DNA from 2 places in the Acetobacterium sp. UBA5834 genome. Region 1 is predicted to be linked to the other one. Evidence: riboswitches for the same ligand, from Rfam matches in the RefSeq annotation. Region 1 holds a riboswitch; the other holds the start of a gene.

Region 1 (3,418 bases):
TGGAAGTCATCAGGGCGGTTTCTTCGCCACAGACGAATGCGCCAGCACCCAAGCGGATTTCCAGATCAAATTTAAAACCGGTATCTAAAATATTATCGCCTAATAAGCCATATTCGCGGGCCTGATCAATGGCAATTTGCAGACGATGAACCGCAATCGGATATTCGGCCCGGACATAAACAAAACCGTGAGTGGCACCGATGGCGTAGCCAGCAATGGTCATCGCTTCAATAACTGAGTGGGGATCGCCCTCTAAAACACTTCGATCCATAAAAGCCCCGGGATCGCCTTCATCGGCGTTACAGCAGACGTATTTTTCATCGTTAATCTGCTGGGCTGCAAAATCCCATTTAGTACCGGTGGGGAATCCGCCGCCGCCGCGGCCTCGCAGACCAGAATCTTTGATGGTCTGGATAACCTCGCCAGGAGACATTTCAGTCAGGGCTTTGGTCAACGCCTTATAACCATCAAAGGCAATGTATTCATCAATTTCTTCAGGATTAATCCGGCCGCAATTTCTCAGGGCAACCCGTAATTGTTTTTTGAAGAAACTGGATTTTTCAATATCTTGTTCGTCTTCCTGAACCTGGCTGCTGGCTTCCAGCAAGCGGGTCACCAGACGGCCTTTTAAAAGATGTTCTTCGACGATTTCAGGGACATCTTTCACATCCACCCGGCAGTACATCGTACCTTCCGGGTAAATAACCATAATTGGGCCTTCTTCACACAGCCCAAAGCAGCCGGTTTGAACAACCTTCACTTCAGCATCAAGTTGATTTTTAACCAGCTTTTCATTTAATTCAGTCATTATTGCTTCAGAATTTGAAGAGGTACAACCTGTACCACCACAAACTAAAACATGGGAACGAAACAATTGCATGTAGTTTTCCTCCTCGTAAAATTTATATTATTGATTTTCTTTTAGGGTGTATTCCGAGCAAACCTTGCCATTGGCCAGATGCTCCAAAACAACTTTGGCAACCTTTTCTGGTGTCATATTTACGTAGGTAACCTTATGACCTTCTTTATCGATGATATCAACGATCGGTTCTAAACTGCAAACACCGATACAACCGGTAGCAGTGACGGTCACATTATGAATATCTCGCTTTTGGGTTTCGGTTAGAAAAGCTTGCATGACTGGACGCGCGCCAGCGGCAATCCCACAGGTCGCCATACCCACAACCACTCGGATCGAATCGTTGTCAGTACGCATGCCCACTTCTTTTAACGTTTTTTCTCTGATGGCCTCTAGTTCGGCAATGGTTTTCATAGGACACTTCCTCCTTCAGTTTTACAGCCTTCAATAATTTCGGGAATATCGTCTTTAGTCAGACGACCAAAAACTTTTCCATTAATGGTCAAAACTGGCGCCAAGCCACAGGCACCCAAACAGCGACAGTCTTCAAGGGTAAATTCACCATCCTCGGTTGTTTCACCGACCCCAATTGCCAGAGTTTCTTTTAACTTGTCCAAAATCGGGCCAGAGCCTTTGACGTAACAGGCTGTTCCCATACAGATGGAAATCTTGTGCTTGCCCTTTGGATTCAAAGAAAAGAATGAGTAAAATGAAATTACCCCAAACACCTCTGAAATAGGGACATTCATTTCTTTGGCAATGGTTTCCTGGGCTTCTACTGGTAAATAGCCATATAGTTCCTGGACCTCATGTAAGATCGGGATTAGTGCTCCCTTTGAATTCTTGTGCTTGGCAACGATGTCGGTAACTAAATGAGTTCGTTCATCTTTTTCCATGCAACCACGTGCATTTGCGTTCATAAAACCGCCTCCTTAAAGTTTTTTGTTTAATGAATTATAAAAATTCAAAAAAATAAACTCTAATCTGTGGAGATTAGAGTTTAAAACTAATGTAAAGGATTGCATGCCGGGCAATCCAAATAAAACAGCAAAATACAAATATTAGGAGTTACAGAATACAAATATTTTGCCCTTTTATTTTATAGTTTCTCCTTTCCACAATGGGAGGCATTACCGTTTCCAGTAATACCCTACGGATCAATGGTTCATAGATCGCAAAACAACGCAAACCCTTAGACTCCATTGATTTGGAGTAAATTCAATATTTGGTCACATTATACATGGGTACATATTCTTTGTCTAGCAAAGAATAACACGGAAAATATCGTAAAAATATAATATGTACGAAAATAAGAAAATAATACGAGGACTTTTTTGCGTCAGAAAGATTTTAGAATTGCTCAAAAAATGGTCGTAAATATGGGTTTTTAAATAAAAATATGCCAAAATAAGATTGAGTACGATCATTTTTGGAGATTGGTGATTTTCGTGATCAGCTAGAATCTCAAATCGGCGAGGCGCTTACAAGAGCTATAGACACGAAAACAGAAAAGCTTTAAAATCGATATTAATGAAATAAAGTGCAATGAGTTATTTTACTCGTTTTTTTTCCTAATTTTAGAATTCCAGAATTTAGAGGAAAATTTTTCCAGATTTCGAAGAACTGCAAATGATAATTTAATTTTTTTACACGGACTAATAAAATTTTTTAAACTTCCCATTTTTGAATCCCAAATTCTTCAAAGTGGAGGATGACGAACGGACACAAAACAAGATGGTCGAAAATTAAATTAAATAGTCGGAATAGATTTCACCTGAGAAAAGAGAGCGACACCCATAATTATTAAAGGTTGAAATAGTATTTTAAAGCCATTTGTCGGATAATGATCAGGAAATAAAAAGCTGTTTGTTACATAACAAACAATATTTTGGCGAAAAATATCGTTATCGATGAATTTAAGTAATCCAAATAATTCCTTGTTAAACATTTGACAAAAAAAGTGCTTTAATTTTAATTGCAAATTCATGCTACATTCGATATAGTTATTTATAGTTACGTTTTATATTGTATTACTTTGAATGAAATGTTATTGTCATTTTGTTGCTGTGAGATTGTTAATTTTAAGCCAAAGTACAAAAAAATCCTGATGGGGTAAAATTTCAATGGTTTTGGGGTGACGGCGATGTTATTTCTGATAAAAAATTTGACAGTTACGGACATCGAGTTTATAATTCAAAAGTTAAAAAGGCGAACGATAACATCGTTAAATAAATAATTAACAATATTTAAATTTTGATATTTTGTTAAGTTTCTTTTGTCTGACAATTAACAAACAAATTATTGTTGGAGATAAAAAAATTCTCGATAGGTAATCATAATTATGAATGATGGTGTAAAATTTAGTAATCACTGCCTCCAATAAATGCGGAAAGTTTCAACAAATACCCTGATATTATGTCGCTTTTTAAGCAATATAACTTAAGAAACTTTAAGTAAAGTCGAAAAATACATAAAAATTCGGGTATTTTTGAATGAAATCACACGTACTGGGAATAAGATTTCCCTGAATAATCGTAAAAATCAAATTGTTAAATATCG
Region 2 (3,418 bases), on a different contig from region 1:
GGTGCTGGCATGGTTAAAGACGATGCCCATAATAACCGGCGTCACCAGAATGGTTTGGGCAATGATCATGGCGGTAGGGGTGTACATCAGCTGAAACTGGCCGAAGGGTCCCGAACGGGCCAAAAAGAGGGCGGTAAACAAACCGATGATAACCGGTGGAAACGACATAAAGGTATACAGCAACCGGGATACCACTTTTTTGCCTCGAAAATTATTGATTCCCAGAATGATGCCAAGGGGCACCCCAATCAAGGTTCCGTAAAGGGTCGATGAAAAAGAGACGAAAAGCGATAAGAGAACAATTTGAATGATTTCAGGGTCAAAGGAAAAAATCAGCCGAAAGGCTTCAACAAAACCATTGAGTATGTAGTCCATTGATTTCTCCATAATGAGATCCTGGAAGATGACATCTCCCAGGATCTCAATTGATTGTTATTTTTTAACAGCGTCCGGAACAAATAGTTGATCGCCATTGACTTTATAGGATGCGATCAGTTCCTGAGTTTCAGGAGATACGATCCAATCCACAAACGCCTGGGCACCTTCGGCATTGATCTGGTCATTAATACTTGGCGAGACGGCAATAACCCCATATGGGTTATTAAGCATTTCATCACCTTCGCAGACGATTTCCAGATTAGCCATGGTGTCTTTCATGTTGGCGTAAGTGGCCCGGTCTGCCAGAGTGTAGCCCAGTTTTTCATTGGTGACGGTCAGGGTTTCGCCCATCCCGGTGCCGGTTTTTATGTACCAGTCACCAGCTGGAGTAATATTGGCAGCTTTCCAGATTTCCAGTTCTTTGGTATTGGTGCCGGATTTATCATCCCGGGAGACAAAGGTTGCGGGCACGGCGGCAATGGCGGTAAAGGCTTTAACTGCATTATCAGCAGCTGTCGTTTTGACCTTGGCCGGGTCTTCTTTTGGTCCCAGCACCACAAAGTCATTATGCATAACGGCAAAACGTTCAACCCCATAACCGTCTTTGATAAATTGTTCCTCCTGGGTGATGGCATGTACTAAAAGGACATCAGCCTCACCAGCTTTCCCCATTTCCATGGCTTTACCGGTGCCCACGGCGACAACCTTGACGGCAATTCCGGTTTGGGCCTCAAAATCGGGCAGAATTTCTTCCAGCAAACCGCTGTCCTGGGTGCTGGTGGTGGTGGCCAGAATGATTTCTCCATTGGAGCCGGGCTCTAAGTCTTTTTTTGCCGGAGTACAGCCCAGCGTACTGAGGGCAATGGTGCAAACAAACAAAACAATAACCAATAGTGACAATTTCTTTTTCATTTTTTTCCTCCTAAAATATTTTATCAAAAGAGCAGATACTCTAAAGACGACAATAAAGAGAAGTGAATCCAAAAAAAATAATCGATTGCTCAAAAAACAATCGAAAATTCTGCGTTAACCATCCTCTACACACTGGAAAGCATCGTCATTTCTAACGAGACTCTAACGATTGATAAACCATAGAAAACCGTAGGTTCATCAATTCGGATTGTTTGTTTTCACTATGAAACCGTATTTAATTGATTTTATTATATCAAATCAGATAGTTTGAGTCAAGCCTGCAGTGGAATTGTGTCTTTGCGTTAGTAAATACCCAGGAACCGATCATTTATTCACAGCAACGGGAATGACCCTTAAAAAAAGCGCACAAAAGTGCTGCGTGTAGCGAAAAATTGATCAAAAACTGTACGTTTTTTTATCCTTATTTTGATCTCATTTTGTAAAATGTCTTTTACCATGACATTTTTGCCCAGCCGTTGACAGACAAAAAATCTGATGATACCATGAATCAATCAGATTGAGCTAGAAATTTTGATAAAGGAAAATGTGATGAAGACAATAAGAGTATGTGTTGGCAGTGCCTGTCATGTAAATGGATCGTATAAGGTGGTGAAAGCGATGAACCAGATCATTGATCAGCGGGGGCTGGGGGATGAGGTTGAACTGGTGGGATCGTTTTGTATGGGAAAATGCACCGAGGGTGTGGCTGTGGAATGTGATGAGATCATCTATGCTGTGTCTGTTGACAATGTGGAAGAAGTCTTCGAGAAAATTATGGGGGGAAAATAATTGAGTATTATCAATTTTTCAAAAAATAAATGCCGTAATTGTTATAAATGTATTCGCAAGTGCCCGGTAAAAGCCATCAAGCTTAAGGACAAACATGCCCAGATTATTCAGTCGATGTGTATTGGCTGTGGGGTCTGTATTGCTACCTGTCCCCATAACGCCAAGGAAATTCATAGTGATGTCGATACCATCAAGCAATGGCTAAAAACCGAGCAGGTGGTACTAAGTCTGTCGGCGGTATTTCCGACGGCTTATTATCTGGATCATCCCCGCCAGTATCTGGGAATTCTTCGGGAGCTGGGCTTCACGATTATCGAGGAGACCTCGATTGGCGCTGAGGTGGTGGCTAAAGCCTATGCCGATGAGTATCGCAGTGATAAGAAATTTATTATTTCGTCATCCTGTGCGGCGATCAAAAACCTTATTGAGATTTACTATCCTCAGTATCTCTCATCGCTGAGTCGTCAAGTCTCGCCGATGATTGCCCATGGCAAGATTCTTCGTGAAAAATACCCCAATGCCAAAATTGTCTATGCTGGCTCCTGCCTGGCTAAGAAAATGGAGGTACACGACAAGGATGTCCGGGGCATCATTGATGGGGTTTTAACCTTTGATGAAATTGACAGCTGGATTAAAAAAGAAAACATCATCCCCAATAAAATGCCGATGGAAGAATTTAATGCCATTGGTACCAACACCGGACGGCTTTATCCGATTACTGGCGGATTGGCTAAAAACAGTGTCGAAAACCTTGATGGCAGCCGGAAAATTTTGCGTATTGATGGAGTCAAGGACTGTATGGAGTTTCTCGATGAGATTCACCAGCTGGATAAAAAATACTGGATCGAAATGAACGCCTGTGAGGAGGGCTGTGTCAATGGCCCGGGTAATATTCACAGTCCGCTGTCTAAATATGAAAAGGTGGAGATGCTGCAGACCTATATTGATTTAAACAGTAAAAAGGAACCCTCCACCGATATTCCAGCGGTTGATACCAGGCGTTCATTTCATAAACGGCCCGTTCATCATCTGGGCGAGGTACCGACCGAAGAGCTGGAAAAAATCCTCAACCAGATGTCCAAATTTACGGAACGGGACGAACTGAATTGCGGAACCTGTGGTTATGAAACCTGTCGGGATAAGGCCCGGGCGGTTTATTGGAATATGGCGGAATTGGATATGTGTCTGCCACTGATCACCAGTAAGACCGAAGCCATTTCGAATTTGATTATCACCACCACCCCCAACGCCATTGCGGTGCTGGATAAAAAATTTCGGATTATCGAGTTCAATGCTGCGGCGGAACGCCTCTTTAATATGAAAAAGGAAGATGTGATGC

What was found. A riboswitch is a leader RNA that binds a small molecule or an ion and turns the genes downstream of it on or off. The one in region 1 is predicted to bind molybdenum cofactor.
Region 2: linked by a shared signal. The riboswitch ahead of B3F51_RS12225 (substrate-binding domain-containing protein) and the one ahead of B3F51_RS02595 (complex I 24 kDa subunit family protein) in region 1 are both predicted to bind molybdenum cofactor.

Annotation. Positions count from the first base shown of each region.
Region 1 covers NZ_DJGY01000012.1:15,717-19,134, forward strand. The annotation lists partial or broken gene nuoF (NADH-quinone oxidoreductase subunit NuoF) at 1-892, opposite strand, end outside; gene B3F51_RS02590 ((2Fe-2S) ferredoxin domain-containing protein) at 908-1,273, opposite strand; gene B3F51_RS02595 (complex I 24 kDa subunit family protein) at 1,270-1,779, opposite strand; molybdenum cofactor riboswitch at 1,952-2,084, opposite strand.
Region 2 covers NZ_DJGY01000060.1:141,683-145,100, reverse strand. The annotation lists gene B3F51_RS12230 (ABC transporter permease) at 1-375, opposite strand, end outside; gene B3F51_RS12225 (substrate-binding domain-containing protein) at 433-1,290, opposite strand; molybdenum cofactor riboswitch at 1,395-1,511, opposite strand; gene B3F51_RS12220 ((2Fe-2S) ferredoxin domain-containing protein) at 1,840-2,079, shown strand; gene B3F51_RS12215 ([Fe-Fe] hydrogenase large subunit C-terminal domain-containing protein) at 2,080-3,418, shown strand, end outside.